4 regions of the Butyrivibrio sp. AE3003 genome follow, and region 1 is predicted to be linked to each of the others. Evidence: predicted binding sites of a transcription regulator. Region 1 holds the regulator's gene; each other region holds the start of a gene.

What was found. The regulator HrcA, encoded in region 1, represses chaperone genes, less so after heat shock. The targets are predictions, from matches to a motif close to TGTTAGCACTCNNNNNNNNNGAGTGCTAACA.
Region 2: the regulator HrcA is predicted to act here: its motif matches at 1,713-1,743, upstream of htpG (molecular chaperone HtpG).
Region 3: the regulator HrcA is predicted to act here: its motif matches at 2,619-2,649, upstream of CD00_RS0114910 (Hsp20/alpha crystallin family protein).
Region 4: the regulator HrcA is predicted to act here: its motif matches at 1,023-1,053, upstream of CD00_RS0102485 (co-chaperone GroES).

The regions. Positions count from the first base shown of each region.
Region 1 covers NZ_JMLX01000001.1:2,957,594-2,961,594, reverse strand. Annotated here, with positions in the region: gene dnaK (molecular chaperone DnaK) at 1-814, opposite strand, end outside; gene grpE (nucleotide exchange factor GrpE) at 896-1,579, opposite strand; gene hrcA (heat-inducible transcriptional repressor HrcA) at 1,599-2,633, opposite strand; gene CD00_RS0114205 (ABC transporter permease) at 3,230-3,940, opposite strand; gene CD00_RS0114200 (ABC transporter permease) at 3,949-4,001, opposite strand, start outside.
Region 2 covers NZ_JMLX01000001.1:3,346,830-3,350,830, reverse strand. Annotated here, with positions in the region: gene htpG (molecular chaperone HtpG) at 1-1,611, opposite strand, end outside; gene CD00_RS0116045 (response regulator transcription factor) at 1,854-2,615, opposite strand; gene CD00_RS19640 (cache domain-containing sensor histidine kinase) at 2,599-4,001, opposite strand, start outside.
Region 3 covers NZ_JMLX01000001.1:3,108,536-3,112,536, reverse strand. Annotated here, with positions in the region: gene CD00_RS0114930 (mechanosensitive ion channel family protein) at 47-904, opposite strand; gene CD00_RS18630 (hypothetical protein) at 888-1,088, opposite strand; gene CD00_RS0114920 (helix-turn-helix transcriptional regulator) at 1,327-1,539, shown strand; gene CD00_RS0114915 (hypothetical protein) at 1,536-2,012, shown strand; gene CD00_RS0114910 (Hsp20/alpha crystallin family protein) at 2,093-2,551, opposite strand; gene rbr (rubrerythrin) at 2,830-3,387, opposite strand; gene CD00_RS0114895 (hypothetical protein) at 3,479-4,001, opposite strand, start outside.
Region 4 covers NZ_JMLX01000001.1:504,241-508,241, reverse strand. Annotated here, with positions in the region: gene groL (chaperonin GroEL) at 1-668, opposite strand, end outside; gene CD00_RS0102485 (co-chaperone GroES) at 694-978, opposite strand; gene CD00_RS0102480 (hypothetical protein) at 1,178-1,843, opposite strand; cyclic di-GMP riboswitch class I at 1,912-1,998, opposite strand; gene CD00_RS0102475 (hypothetical protein) at 2,207-2,533, shown strand; gene CD00_RS0102470 (SseB family protein) at 2,613-3,656, opposite strand; gene CD00_RS0102465 (hypothetical protein) at 3,934-4,001, shown strand, end outside.

The sequences.
Region 1 (4,001 bases):
TAAGATCTACATCGAAGTGCTTAGGGCCATCAGCGCCTGCTGAAATGAAAGGAAGGTTGATATTTGTTGTTGTTGACGAAGAAAGCTCTTTCTTTGCCTTCTCTGCAGCTTCTTTAAGTCTCTGCATAGCCATCTTATCGCCTGAAAGGTCAACACCCTCTTTGCTCTTGAAGTCCTGAACCATCCAGTTGATGATAGCCTGGTCGAAGTCATCACCACCAAGGTGTGTATCACCGTTTGTAGAAAGAACTTCGATGACACCGTCACCGATCTCGATGATTGATACGTCGAATGTACCACCACCAAGGTCATAAACCATAATCTTCTGCTCTTTCTCGTTATCAAGTCCGTATGCAAGTGCAGCTGCTGTAGGCTCGTTGATGATTCTCTTAACCTCAAGACCTGCGATCTTACCTGCGTCCTTTGTAGCCTGACGCTGTGCGTCATTGAAATATGCGGGAACTGTGATTACAGCTTCTGAAACTTTTTCGCCGAGGTACTGCTCTGCATCAGCTTTGAGCTTCTGAAGGATCATAGCTGAAATCTGCTGAGGAGAGTACTTTTTTCCATCAATGGTACGACCGTTGTCTGTACCCATATCTCTCTTGATTGAAGAGATTGTATTGTCTGCATTTGTAACTGCCTGACGCTTAGCGGGTTCACCAACTATTCTCTCGCCATTCTTTGTGAAAGCAACGATTGAAGGTGTTGTTCTGGCTCCCTCTGCATTAGCGATAACAGTAGGCTTTCCGCCTTCCATAACTGCTACGCAGCTATTTGTTGTACCTAAGTCGATACCGATAATTTTACTCATTTCTACTTTTCCTCCGTTATAAAAATTGAATTATTTACGTATTGATATACAGTGATATTGATTTGTCTTTTTCTATACCACTCACTGGGTAACACCAACCATGCTGTGTCTGAGCACGGTGTCGTGGAACATATATCCCTTTTGAAGTTCCTGTGCAACAATTCCGGATTCATATTCCTCGCTTTCCACCTGCATAACCGCGTTGTGGAAGTTGGGATCGAATTCTTTTCCCACAGCTTCAATCGGGGTTACTCCAAGATCTTCCATCTGCTTCATAAGCTGTTTGTAGATCTTGTTCATACCGTCTGCAAAGGCTCCGTCTTTCTCATCTTCGGGAACTGCCTGAAGTCCTCGCTCAAAATTGTCAATTACAGGAAGAAGTTTCTCAAGGATGCTTCCCTGTCCCTGCTCAAACATCTGAGCTTTCTCTTTGTCGGTTCTCTTTCTGAAGTTATCAAACTCTGCGACCTGTCTGATAAGTCTGTCATTGAGTTCATCTATCTTTTCCTTAAGAGGATCCTTTTTCTCTTTTTTGTTGAAAAGACCTTTTTTCTTATCGTCAGTCTCTTCTTCGGAAGTCTCTTCGTTATTCTCCTCGGAAGCTTCTTTATCCTCGGCCTCGGCTTCCTCTTTGGCAGCTTCTTCCTTCTTCTCTTTAGCTTCCTCTTCAAGCTCTTCAATGATTTCTTCGAGAACTTCCTTCTCCTGCTCGTTCACTTCCTTTGTAGGTTTATCGTGAACTTTTTTCTTATCTGTACTGCTCAATTTAACTTTGCCTCCTCATCTAGCTCTTTTTCCTATAAAGTTCATCAAGAGCGTATCTCATATTCTTAAGTGTCGAAATAACTTTGTCGTAGTCCATTCGCTTAGGGCCGATTATTCCGACGGTACCTTTCATTCCGTCACCAAGTTCGTATGTTGCGGTAACAACGCTACAATCCTTCATCGCCTGAACCGGAGTTTCGTTTCCGATATAGACCTGAATGCCTGTCTCTTCTTCATCAGCAGAGAGCGTGTTCTCAACGATACTGTTAAGATCTTTGGCATCCTCAAACGTGCTTATCAGCTCACTCGCTTTGGCACTGTCCGTAAGTTCCGGATACTTGAAGATGTTCATCGTTCCGCTTGTATATATCTGAAGATCGTCATCCGCCGTGATTGACTCTGCCGCAGCATCAATGACGTTTCCTATGATCTCACTGTGTATTCCGGCTTCCTGCTTAACCGCCGCTATAAGTCCGAGGTTGATGTCTTCAACCGCAAGTCCGTCCAGTCTGGTATTAAGCAAAATGTTGAGTTTCAACATCGTGGCGTCATCAAGCATTTCCTCGACGTTTATAATCTTGTTCTTGATGACATTGCCCTCTATTACTATGGTTGCAAGAAGATGTTCTTCATCAACCTTGGATATCTGTATGAATTTAAGTTTGTTCTTCCTGATCTGAGGCGCCGAAATCATTGTCGCATAGTTGGTATCAACAGCCAGTGTCTTGGCAACCTTCTTAAGAAGTGTCTCAAGCTTCTCTTCTTTATCGAGAAGCATCTCTTTCATGTTCTCTACTTCCTGCTCTTTGTCTCGAAGCATCTCATCTACATAGACACGGTAGCCCTGATCGGAAGGAATACGTCCCGCAGAAGTGTGAGGCTGAATGATAAGTCCCATCTCCTCGAGATCTGCCATCTCATTCCTTATAGTAGCGGAACTCAGATTAAGATCCGTGTACTTGGAAATCGTACGGCTTCCCACAGGTTCGCCTGTCTCAAGATAATTTCTGACTATCGCATGAAGTATTTTTCTTTTTCTCTCGTCTAATTCCAAAGTGTCCACCTTCCTATGTATTCACCGGTTAAATTCATTGGACGGTAACTGTTTTCTCATGTGTTAGCACTCACTTGACTTGAGTGCTAACATCTTCTGTATCATAAATTATCACTCCGGACCATTAATGTCAACATACCTTTTCTAAAAAGTATATAAAGTGGTGGCTTACATGACGCCGGGACTTGAAGGCATATGTTCAAAAATGCTTGTGTTCGGCTGCGCAGTGATTTTCATAATTTTCCAAGAAACGGGAATGCCTCCTTTCGACGTTGCTCAGAGAAGTCGGCATTCCCGTTTCTTGGAAAATTCGAAAATCATCTTGCTCGTCCGAGATCTGCACATTTTCGAACATATGCCTTCAAGTCCCGGCTGGTTATGGAAAACCACTACTAAATAAAGTGCTTCTTTATAGTATATGATATCTTAGATGAAACTACAGAAATCCGCACTTGCTGCAGATTTCGTGAGAAAGTGATTCAAGAGTCAACCAAGCCCCATCGCCGAAGTCGATTTTAATTGGCTTGGTTGATGCATTCTTGAACTTCATGTTCAAGAATGTATAGATTCCTGAAGTACATAATTTGAAATAATGATTAGACCATGGTTTCCAGAAGGTTGGGAATTACTTGGATTTTCTTTTTTATAAGAAAATCACTTAGTACAAAAAGGGTTATCATGTAGGTTATGGCAAGGTGGCTAAGTCCCCTGTAAAAAAGAGCGTGTTCGAAGCCATACCATGGGTTGAGCCAGGATATTCCAAGTGGATTAAGTACACTGGCTAGAATGGTTGCTATAACAGATATCAGCATTGAACAGAGACGGCTTTTGAACAATATGATAAAAAGTCCGACTATATTTATCAGTGTAAATATAGTCAACAACGAGAGAGCGAGCCACTTCCACTCTTTTAACAGAGTAAGCAAAGGATTTCCGCCTTTTAGGGCAACAAATATCATGGTTATCGCAGTTGCCAATATGAAATAAAAAAGATTTATAAGTCTGACAGTCAAAAGTTTCATCGTATAGATCTTTTTTATTGAAATATTAGTGAAATAAGAATTTGCGATTCCACAATTTGTCTCTTCTATAGAGAAGCTCTCCGAAACCACAACTGATATAAATATAGGGAAAATAAGGGTCGAAAAAAGATCCATCGCAGTAACATGTATGATATCGCATGTTATTTCTTTTACCATGAGCCCCAAATATCCCTGAAACAAAACAGACAGGATTGTCAGAACAACTCCGATTACGAGTATCCCGGAACCTTTAATTTTTCTTAGTTCAAATCTTAAATAATCCATGTTCCCTCCTATGAGTAGAACTTTTTCCCACTTATATATACAAAAGTAGCGCCGATTGCAA
Region 2 (4,001 bases), 390 kb from region 1:
GCTGATTCCCTCATTCTTGCTCTCAAGCTGCTGCATGAAAGGAGTATCGATGTTGTGCTTCATTACGAAAGCTTCCATCTTCTGAGCCTTGAACATCTTGATGTACTGGCTCTGCTGCTGCTCATCTGTTACGTAGTAGATGATACGAGGCTCTTTTTCCTCTTTCTCATCCTTCTTGTCTTCGGACTTATCGTCAACAACTTCTGCTTCAACCTTATTTCCGTTTTCATCCACAGCTTCCTCTTTCTTAGCCTCTTCTTCAGCCTCTTTGTTGATCTGAAGAGCTTCGGGAAGTGTGAGATACTTACCGTCAAGGTTCTTAAAGAGGATGTAATCGTTCATCTTCTCGCAGAACTTGTCGTCCTTAAGACAACCGTATTTGATGAAAGGACTGATGTCATCCCAGTATTTGTCATAGTTTTCTTTATCTGTCTTGCAAAGTCCGGCAAGCTTCTCAGCTACCTTCTTGCTGATGTACTCAGAAATCTTTTTAACAAATCCGTCGTTCTGAAGCGCACTTCTTGAAACGTTAAGCGGAAGGTCGGGACAATCGATCACACCCTTTAAGAGCATGAGATACTCAGGAATAACTTCCTTGATGTTGTCCGCGATAAATACCTGGTTATTGTAAAGCTTGATTGTTCCCTCGATTGACTCAAACTCCATGTTGATCTTAGGGAAATAAAGGATACCCTTTAAGTTAAACGGATAATCCATGTTAAGGTGGATCCAGAAAAGAGGCTCCTTATAATCGCGGAACACCTTTCTGTAGAACTCAAGATACTCCTCATTTGTACAATCCTTGGGAGTCTTAGCCCAAAGGGGATGTGTATCGTTAAGAAGCTGAGGTCTTCTCTTAATCTTGTACTCGAGCTCAGGCTCTTTGTCCTCGCCCTCTTTCTTCTCGGGATGTACTTCTTCTATCACAACATCCGAATCAAGCTTCTCGCTTGCCTTGATTGTCTCTGTTCCCTCTTCATTCTCTCTTGAAAGATAAATGTCATAAGGCATGAATGAGCAGTATTTTTCTATAACTTCTCTTGCCTTGTACTCATTGCAGAACTCAAGGCAGTCATCCGACAGATGTAAGGTAATTGTAGTTCCTACCTCTTTCTTTTCTCCGTCAGACATCTCAAAATCAGAGCCGCCGTCGCATGTCCAGTGAACAGACGCTGCATCTGACTTATATGAAAGTGTATCGATATCAACAGAATCAGACACCATAAATGTTGAGTAGAAACCAAGTCCGAAATGTCCTATGATCTGATCTGCATTAGCTTTATCTTTATACTTGTTAAGGAAATCGGTCGCTCCCGAAAAAGCCACCTGATTGATATACTCTTCAACTTCCTCGGCTGTCATACCGATTCCGTTATCCGTAATCTTAATAGTCTTATCTTTATCATTGAGCACCACATCAACACGGGGCTTAAAACCTTCAGGAAGTTCATACTCGCCCATCATATCCATCTTGCGGATCTTCGTAACCGCATCGCAGGCATTTGAAATTACTTCCCTGTAAAAAATGTCATGATCCGAATAAAGCCATTTCTTTATTATCGGAAACATATTCTCGCTATTGATTGAAAGATTACCTTTTTTTGAAGCCATAACTCTCACTCCTTTGCATCATTTCAGTATATGCACAGTCTCAGTCTCCCTCCACCGTACAAATAAAAGTTTAATTCCCCCACTCGCAAAAGTCAATAAAAAATTAGCACTCACCAAACATGAGTGCTAACAAGCCTGCATCGATTCAATCCTCGCCATTTACAGCCTGCCACACAGGCACCGCCGCACAGATGCATGTGTGGTAGTCTGTAAATGGCGATGCTGTGAACGATGCACTTAGTTTATTCGTATTTGGAGGAGACGTACTCGGAGTAGCTCATTCCGGCGTATTTTTTGAAGCAGCGGCTGAAGTAGTTGGGATCGGGAATGCCGACTTCGGCGGCAGCCTGATACATCTTAACGTTGGCTCTGGCTATCTGCATGGCTTTTTTCATGCGGAGGTCTGTGAGGTATTCGATGAAGTTGCTGCCGGTCTCCTGCTTGAATTTTCGTGAGAGATAACTTGCACTAAATCCAAAGTACTGTGCTATGTATGCGAGATTTAGCTTTGAATCAGCAAAGTTGTCCTCAACGTATTTTTTTATCAGTTCGGTCGTATTGTTCTCTTCTGCAGACAATACAACAGGTTCGCTCTTTGGTTCTTCCCATGTATCGTTTGATGCATCAAGCATCTTTTTTGCCCTCTCAAGGACCTTTGTAATCTCTGTTCTGACCATAGGCTTAAGCATATAGTCAAATACCGGAAGGCTTACGCATCTCCTTGCATACTCGAACTGGTTTATCGCTGTCATTATTATTATTACAAGATTCGGATATCGCCCCGTCGCAGTCTGGGTAAATTCTATTCCGTCCATGAAAGGCATTGAAATATCAACAAATGCTATATCCGGCTTAAGGTCGTCAATAACATTTATTGCTTCTATGCCGCTTGCCGCTTCTCCGACAACTTCCATGCCCAGCTCTCCCCAATTTATCGCTGCACGCATAAGCTTCCGAGCCGACTCCTCATCATCTATTATCATAACCCTATATTTTCTGTCCATCACTTACGCCCCTTATTGCCATTTCTTCCGAGATAATAAACTCTATCTCAGTGTATTCCCCTACTTCGCTGTCAATCCTGACAACATCGTTACTTCCGCAATAAATCCTGATTCTTTCAATGGTTCCCCACAGCCCGAAACTCTCGCCCTCAATCTCTCCTTTAAAATTTCTGTCTGAGTGCAAGATCTTGTCAATCTGATCCTGTGTCATTCCAACACCTGTGTCACGAACTTTCAAATGAAGAAAACCATCTTCAAGCTTAGAACTTATTTTAATACTTCCCTTCTCACCTTTCATCCTGATGCCATGATATATACTGTTTTCCACAAGCGGCTGAAGTATCAGCTTTGGCAGAATAAACTTATTTGTCTTTTCATCTATATCATACTCATCTTCAAAAATATCTCCGTAGCGCAACTTCTGAAGCGCCAGGTAATCCTTAACTATCTGCACTTCCCTTGAAAGAGGTATAACCCTGTCTCCCTTGCTCAGGAAATTTCTGTAAAAACTTCCGAGTACCTCAAGTGAATCGTGCACCTTGACCGCTCCCGCATCAAGTGCAAGAAAACCTATTGTTTCAAGAGAATTGTACAAAAAATGTGGCTTGATCTGTTCCTGCAAGACTCTCATCTCAGCTCGCTGAAGAGTCTTCTCCTTTTCGATCAAAGTACCGATAAGCTCGTTGACGTGATCGATAAGATTATTGTAATCGTCCTTAAGCATTTCAAGCTCGCTTGAAGGCATATCAATATCAATAGTCTTAAGGTCACCCGTCCTCTTATTTTTTTCCATTGATTCGGAAAGCTTGTATATGGGATCCGTTATATCGGTCTTGATAAAGAATCCCATGTGAATCGCCAAAACAACAAACACGAGCAAAAGAACCATCAGAACATACAGGATTCCATACGGTATGCCCTCTGTTCCATACTTTGATACTCTCATTATAACGATCGGATAATTATCAACACAGCATGCCGATAAAAGCATGCGCTTGTTATCTACTTTGATATTCTTATTCCTTATCCCGCCAACCGCAAAACCGGGACTGTAATAATTCAAATATTCCTCGTTTCCTGCGATAAAACATCCATCTGCGCCAAGGATACAAATATTATCATAGCGTAGCTGATTGAGCATATCCTGAAAAACATTTGACGATATGTTCATCATCATTATTCCGATACGCTTCTGTGAATTGATGTCATTTATCGCCCTCTCAATCGTAACCAGCGGCTTATCGTCGATTCTCCTCGCAACACCGCCACAATTCAGAGTAACGGTTGCTCTTCCTTCGTTGGAATATATGGTATCTCTCCACTCCCTCGAATTCATAAGCGTATCATCATACTCATAGGAAATTCTGTTGGTTGAGACCATTTTCT
Region 3 (4,001 bases), 150 kb from region 1:
AATTGCGCTATGCCTTTGTATCACGCTTTTTTAGCTTTTATGCGCATCAGTTTTGTTTCTCATTTGAGTTGATAAGAACAAGTTTGTTGTAAGGAATCTCGATTCCCGCTTTTGCAAATCTCTTCATTATCTCTACAAGACAGTCAGAGCATGCCTTCGGGTTATCCTTGAAATCTTCCGTCTCAACGAGTGCCCTTAATGTGACGCCGCTATCATCGCAGCTCTTACACAAAACCGTCGGTCTTCCTCCATGATGCACCGGATGCTCAACAATAACGTCAGCCATGATATCCATAGCCTTCTGCATATCCGTTCCATACGCCACAGAAATCACTATCGGAAAAGAAAACGATTCTTCCTGAGTGTAATTGATGATAGTCGCCGAACCAACTGTAGAATTGGGAATGTAAATAATCTCGTTCTGATAAGTCTTGATAACCGTGTGTCTCAACGTGATGTTCTCAACATAACCGGGATCGATAGAGTCAATCTTAATCCTGTCTCCGACATCAAAGGGTCTGGATCTCGATGCCGAAATCGCAATACCTGCAAATACATTGGCAAGTGTTGACTGGGCTGCAAGACCGAGGACAGCGGCAATAAGTGCGGATGATGTAGCGACACCTCTCCAGATCTTGGAAAATGCCGGCACATTTCCAATAACAGTTGTTAGAGCAAGTCCCCATATGACCGTAGTTATAATACCTCTCAAAAAAATAAGATGAATTTTACCGCGAAGTCTTTCCTTACTGATATATTTATTGAGTAAAAGATTTATGACATAAGCGCATAGGATCGGCAAAACATACTTTGAACCGTATTCAAGTATTTCCATCACCCATTTAAACTCGTCTTCTTTCCCCTGCCCAACAAACTCTAAAACACACTCAAGCATCTTCATCATCCATCTCCTCAAATGCGATCATAGAATCGATAATGTCTTCAAAGTCCTCTCGCAGTTCTTCAAGAGTGTCACCTTCATATGTATAGGTTTTTCCGTCGATTACAACTTCACCTGTATAGTAATCGCAGTTTTTGTCGTAATTAACGGTACCTGTATATCCTTCATATTCAAATTCTTTTTCCATTTATTATTCGTCTCTTTCTTTTTTCTTAGCAAATTACTATAAGCATTGTAAATCATTCATAGCCGAATTTAAAGAATATCATGGAAAAATCGTGATTTCGAACATGCTTGCCTTCATTAAGTCATAAGTACCGATTTTACTCATGAGAAAGTTTTTTGCAAAGTATGCTTGACATTTTATGCAAAGTAGACTATGCTAAATATGCAAAGCGAGCTTGGCAAAAAGTAATGAGGTATCAATGAAGAACAAAATAAAAGAATTGCGAAAAGCAAATAAGCTATCACAATCAGAACTTGCCGACATTGTCGGAACAACCAGACAGACAATTACTTCCATTGAAGTTGGCAAATACACTGCTTCATTGGGACTGGCATATAAGATAGCGCACCATTTTAACATGACAATTGAAGAAGTATTTGATTTCAGCAGCTTGGAGGATGAAAACTTATGACTAACACCGGAAAAGAAAGAATCAAAGCATCAATAAAGAAAAAAATCACTGCATATGCATTAGTGGCATTTTTAAGTAGCGCTTTACTCATTATTTCCCAAAGACCATCTATAGCTTCGCTTTATGCAAAATCAGGGCATGCTGATTTTATGCAGGGTTTTGTGGTCGGAATGGTTATCGCCATAGAAATAGTATGCGTTTATCAGATTTCTAAATATATAAATGCTCTTAAAGATGAAAAAAAGCTTATTAGAATCTACAATGAGCTCAACGATGAACGTTTATGTCAGATTGAATCATTATCCGGCAAATCCGCAGTTGAATTTACCGCAATTGTTCTTCTGATCCTTGCGCTTATTGTAAGCTTCATAAGCTTCGAAGCTACAATCGCATTTTTAGCTGCATTAACTATTCTTTTTATCACAAAGAAATCATGCTCAATTTACTATACAAGAACTTATTCAGGCGAATAAAATAGTTGTTCGCACTCCATAAAATATCCCGGCATTCTATTTGAATCATAGAATGCCGGGATATTTATTACTTCTTATAATCAATCCTTAACCTCGATCTTCACAGCCTCCTCTTTCTCTGGAATAGCTTCCTTCTTGGGGATGTTGACCGTAAGAACACCGTTCTTGTACTGAGCTATGATATCTTCAGGTTTAAGTCCCGGTGTACGGAAGGATCTCTGGTACGAAGAGCTTCTTCTCTCACGACGGATGTACTTGCCGTTCTCATTCTTCTCATCCTTGTTCTCATTATGTGTAGCACTGATGGTAAGCACTTCGTTCTTAAGGTCGATATTGATATCTTCCTTGTTAAATCCCGGAAGCTCGGCTTCAAGCTGATAACTGTTATCTTTCTCGATGACGTCAGTCTTCATAAGACCTGATGCCGGCTCGAAGTTCTTCTCAATAAGTCCGGAATCATACATGTCACCGAATAATCTGCCACCAAAGAAGTCATCCATCTCGTCAAACAAATTATTGTTACTCCATAACATAGGCATCAACATAAGTCATCACTCCTTTTATAAAAAATTTTTGTTGTAGTAGTTTGTGCAACCTGAGATGATGTATTAGCACTCTCATCTCTTGGCTGCTAATTTTCTTTACAAGTATGTTATAGAACAACTAGAACAAAAAATCAAGTACTTATTTATAAAAAAAATATTAATTCCCATTCAATAGAAAAAGCTTTTGCAAAGACTTATTAAATCTCTGCAAAAGCTCTTTATCCTGAATAAATATTAACTTATACGAATATCGAATCAGTCAGACTATCCGATCAATAATTCTCAGCCTTCTTCTCGAAGTAGCTCTTGGGATGATTACAAACAGGGCACATCTCGGGAGCCTTAGGTCCTACTACGATATGACCGCAATTTGAGCAGATCCAGATAGAATCGCCGTCTGATGAGAATACAAGATCTTTCTCGATATTCTCAAGGAGCTTTTTATATCTCTGCTCATGCTCTTTCTCAATTTCAGCAACCTTTTCAAAAAGAAATGCGATATCATTAAAGCCTTCCTCACGTGCTTTAGCTGCGAAAGAAGGGTACATCTCCTGCCACTCGTATGACTCTCCTTCTGCTGCTTCCTTGAGGTTTTCTACTGTTGAACCGATTCCGGTAAGAATCTTGTACCACATCTTGGCATGCTCTTTCTCGTTATTGGCTGTCTCTTCAAAGATCTTACTGATCTGAACATAGCCGTCTTTTTTTGCCTTTGAAGCAAAATATGTATATTTATTCCTTGCCTGAGACTCACCTGCAAATGCAGCAAGCAAATTCTTTTCTGTCTCTGTTCCTTTAAGTTCATTTTTTCTGGGTTCTAAATTTGCCATATTTTAATCTCCTTTTCCATTTTATTTGTGGATAAATACTCACAGCCAACCTGTAATCGTATTTTAACATAGAGAATATGCATTAAAAAGACTATTTTGTATTTTTGCATAAAGCTTTTTCACCAGAAAAAAGAGATATAAGTAAAATGCTCTCTACAGCATAAAATATCGCATTAATCTTTATCATCATATCGTGTCTTGGCATAGTAACTCCACCTGTTATAACATCTAACATAGACTGCGTAGTTGCTTTCCCGGACATAATATCAAGCGGCGATTCTCCGGGCAAATAGTCCGGAAATATCTTGATCACCTGAGCTGTCGCAATTATATAACAGGCTACTGCAAGTAGCATTGCCAATATAATAAAAAGATTTTTTCCACTCTTCTTACCTGTATGCTTGGCAGCAATCAAAAACACACTTCCAAAGCACGTAAGACACTCAAATCCATAAAACACATAGCATGCGGAATCAGAGATATTATAAAAAAATCCGGCAACAAAGTACTCTGTAAATGTCCATATCGCCATCCATGCCACAGTACAGATAGCAGTCATTTTTATTATGTATTGAGATTCAGCACCGCCCCATATAAAAATATTGGCAAAGATC
Region 4 (4,001 bases), 2.5 Mb from region 1:
TTATCTGTGATAAGAACATAAGGATCTTCAAGATTTGCTTCCATCTTGTCCATATCTGTAGCCATGTAAGCTGAGATATATCCTCTGTCAAACTGCATTCCTTCTACAAGGTCAAGCTCAGTCTGCATTGTCTTTGACTCTTCGATTGTGATAACGCCGTCGTTTGAAACCTTCTCCATAGCGTCAGCGATCATCTGTCCTACTTCATCATCTCCAGATGAAACAGCGGCAACTCTCATGATCTGATCCTTGCCCTTAACCTTTGTAGCCATCTTTCCGATTGCTTCTACAGCGCACTCTGTAGCCTTCTTCATACCCTTTCTGAGTACGATGGGGTTAGCACCTGCAGCAAGATTCTTAACACCTTCATTGATCATTGCCTGTGCAAGAACTGTAGCTGTTGTTGTTCCGTCACCTGCTACATCGTTTGTCTTTGTAGCAACTTCTTTTACAAGCTGAGCGCCCATGTTCTCATAAGCATCTTCAAGCTCGATCTCTTTTGCAATTGTAACACCGTCGTTTGTGATTGTAGGTGCACCGTATGATTTATCAAGAACTACGTTTCTACCCTTAGGTCCGATTGTAACTCTGACTGTATCTGCAAGCTTATTAACGCCTTCCACCATAGCTGTGCGGGCGTCTGCGCCGTACTTAATTGTCTTTGCCATTTATTTATCCTCCGAATGTGTTTGATTATTTAATGATAGCAAGTATATCGTTCTGCTTAACAATAATATATGTTACATCATCAAGCTTTACTTCTGTTCCGGCATATTTTGAATAGATAACATTGTCACCCTTCTTAACCTGCATAGTAACTTCTTTACCGTCAACTACTCCACCGGGTCCGACAGCGATAACTTCTGCCTGCTGAGGCTTCTCCTTCTCTGCTCCGGGAAGTACGATTCCTGATTTTGTTGTCTCTTCTGCTTCAAGCTGCTTTAATACAACTCTGTCTGCAAGTGGTTGTAATTTCATTACAAATGCCTCCTTTATATGATGGTTTGAATAATCTTTTTAATTGTTAGCACTCTTTTAAGTTGAGTGCTAACCTCTAAGAACATATATTAGTGACTTCGCTTTATATGTGCAAACGCGAATATAATACCATATTTATTATATTCGCGTTTTTTCTTTCATATTCTCTTTTTTTCTCTCTTTTGCATCATATACTTTTTTATGGCTTAAAATACGTAATCGCAACAATCTTATCATCCACTGCAAACGTGATTCCGCAGTCCTTGAAATCATAATTCATGATATGGCTTCCCTCATCAGCTTCACTTGAAGGCTCTCCGTAAGCGGCTCTTAATTCTTCTTCCGTACTTCCGACGGAAATGCCTTTGGAAGTCTTTAAGTTCTCATCATGAACCGTAAGCTGTGCAGGCTTTTTAACCCCATCGACCTCTTCAGTGAAAAGAATCATTCTATCGGTATCAATATAATAGATATTTCCGGAATTATCGCCCGTCTGATTATCTTCCGTACTGATAACGCTCAGTATCGTTTCAATATCATCATTTATTGAAGCAACTTTTCCGTTGTATTCAAAAGAACCGGCAGGAAGCTCAGGTTCCTCGGAAGTTGCTTCCGTAGCCGATTCTTCTCCCGAAGCTCCATCGGATGATTCTTCCGAGCTGCTTTCACTAAATAACCCTTCTATGTCAATGTCCTTTTCATCATTGATAAAAGACTCAACAAATTCACCTATATCGGATACTTCCTCTATATCCGGTAATCCCTCGATTTCGGGCAGTCCCTCTATTTCAGGTAGCTCATCACATCCGGAAAGTGCGAACATCAGCACTGTTGCCATTAAACATGTCAAAATTCTTTTTTTCATACAACCAACTCCCTTTCAAAAACCCCAACTAACAAAAAAGACCGCACAAACAGCAGATCAACCCGCTATTTTGCAGTCAAACCATCTCTTTATATAAATATAAAAGATTTACGACTTTGCGCCCATACATTGCTATATGTTTGCCCTGTTTTATATATGTTAATTTTAACATAACTGTAAAATATTATCAATCTCAGCCACTCCATGTCAGGCATTCTCCTTTATTTGCAAATATTCCAGCCTTATAATCCACTTTTATGGCACAAACTCTTGCATCATTCGAAAAAATTATTTATAATCATTTTATTAACATATATTTTACAAAAATGTAGAGAAACTTCGTCTCTAAGATTGGAAAATGCTATGGAAACTAAAATAATATTCATCAATGATGAACTTACATCGCATAAAAAAGAACTTGAGAGCTGCAGAAAAGAGATCAACGAACTCCTGACAAAGTTCGAAAAAATGGAGCTTGATCCCGCCAACAAAAGCTACGTACGCATGATGGCAGCCAAGATCAACATAACAATGCACGATATTGATTCAAATATCCGAAAGATATCTTTTGCATATAATATCGCGGAGCAGTATGCCGAGAGGCTCATCAACTATTCATATATGAAAAACACGCTTCTTACGAATGATACCGAAGATGAAAGTCCGGATACAAAGCATTCCCAAAATTGAATGTCAAAACATCAAAAAAGCTCATAATAATACCTCCTGCCAACTTCTAATGACAGGAGGTTTTATATACCTAAAATATTTACATAAGTTTCTTTCGTCCGAGCATTTTTCTGATCATGCCCTTGGACATCTCAAAGCCAAGCGATCCCGAATTAACAACAATCATATCTTCAGGCGCGCCCATAAGATCCGATGCTTTCCAGATCCAGCCGCCCCACTCTTCCTGGGAATAAACCTTATTAAATTCATCCCAGTCGGTAAATACCGGAGTTGCGTTAGTTTCATTCTTTCCGCTTCCTTTGGAAAGGCAGGGAATGGAAATCTTTGTCCCCTTTTTCACCGAACCCTTTGCATCAATTCTTTTGGCAATCTGGTCCATCCCTTTGACAGGCACCAGAAACGAAGCACTTCGAAATGTTTTGACTATATCTTCTTCAAGCTTCTTAAGCATTTCTTTTTTCCCGTCATAATCGGCACTGTAAAGGCGCTCTTCCTGGAACTTTGCCACCGAGCGGAAAAAATCCGGATTCATCACGGGACGGTTTATTGCAGGCGTCTTGCTAAAATCCGGCGCCGGGATTATTTCTTCGCTCTTAATAGATATCGCAGAATATGCTAGGATATCTACCTGAAAAACCGCTACTCCGCGCATATAAGCCGAGATACCAAAGAATCTGAACAGATCGCTGTGAGGTATTTCAGTTACTTCAAATGTTGTTCTGAACTGTTTCATAAAGTAACCGACACATTCATCGGCATACTCTCTTTCCGTAAAAACCCAGACCCTGTTTCCGTCATCGATAAACGGCGAATGAGTTATCCTGTCTGTAACCGTCCAAAGACATTCCGCTGACTTAAGCCTTTCTATTATGATCTTCTTAAGTACGTCTATTGCCTTAACAAATCTGACTGCGTGCGCATCCTTCTTCTTTAAGGTATCCTTGCTTATACCTACAAATAATCCCTTTTCGACTGCATAACACGCATTTGAATGAATCGTAATAATATCCTGGATCGGGAGCTTTTTAATCTCCTTCATGGTTTCTGTTTCATCCGGACTTATCCTTGGCACATACCTGTCACTTATGGCATGTGCATGCTGTGTTCTCTCTTCTCTTGTCATTAATAAAAAAATATCCCTTTTGTCTTTTGCTGTTTCTTCTGCTACGTTATTAGGAAATTAATTATATAAACTTCCTATTAACATCTTACCATGTGCGCCCTCTTATAGCAATAATTAGCCCTCTTAAAACCTGCCATAATTATTTCATACTCTTTTAATAATAAATAAATTGCATCCACAGCACTTATATTACATAATACTGTTAAGAAAATGTCGCTTTCAAAACATGGATGTTTTGAGTTTACAGATGTATCGCATGTACAAGGAGGGCAATGTTATGAGCACAAATATATTTAACAGTCTATCGGGCTCATACAATTACATGTCCGATATGAGCAATCTTAT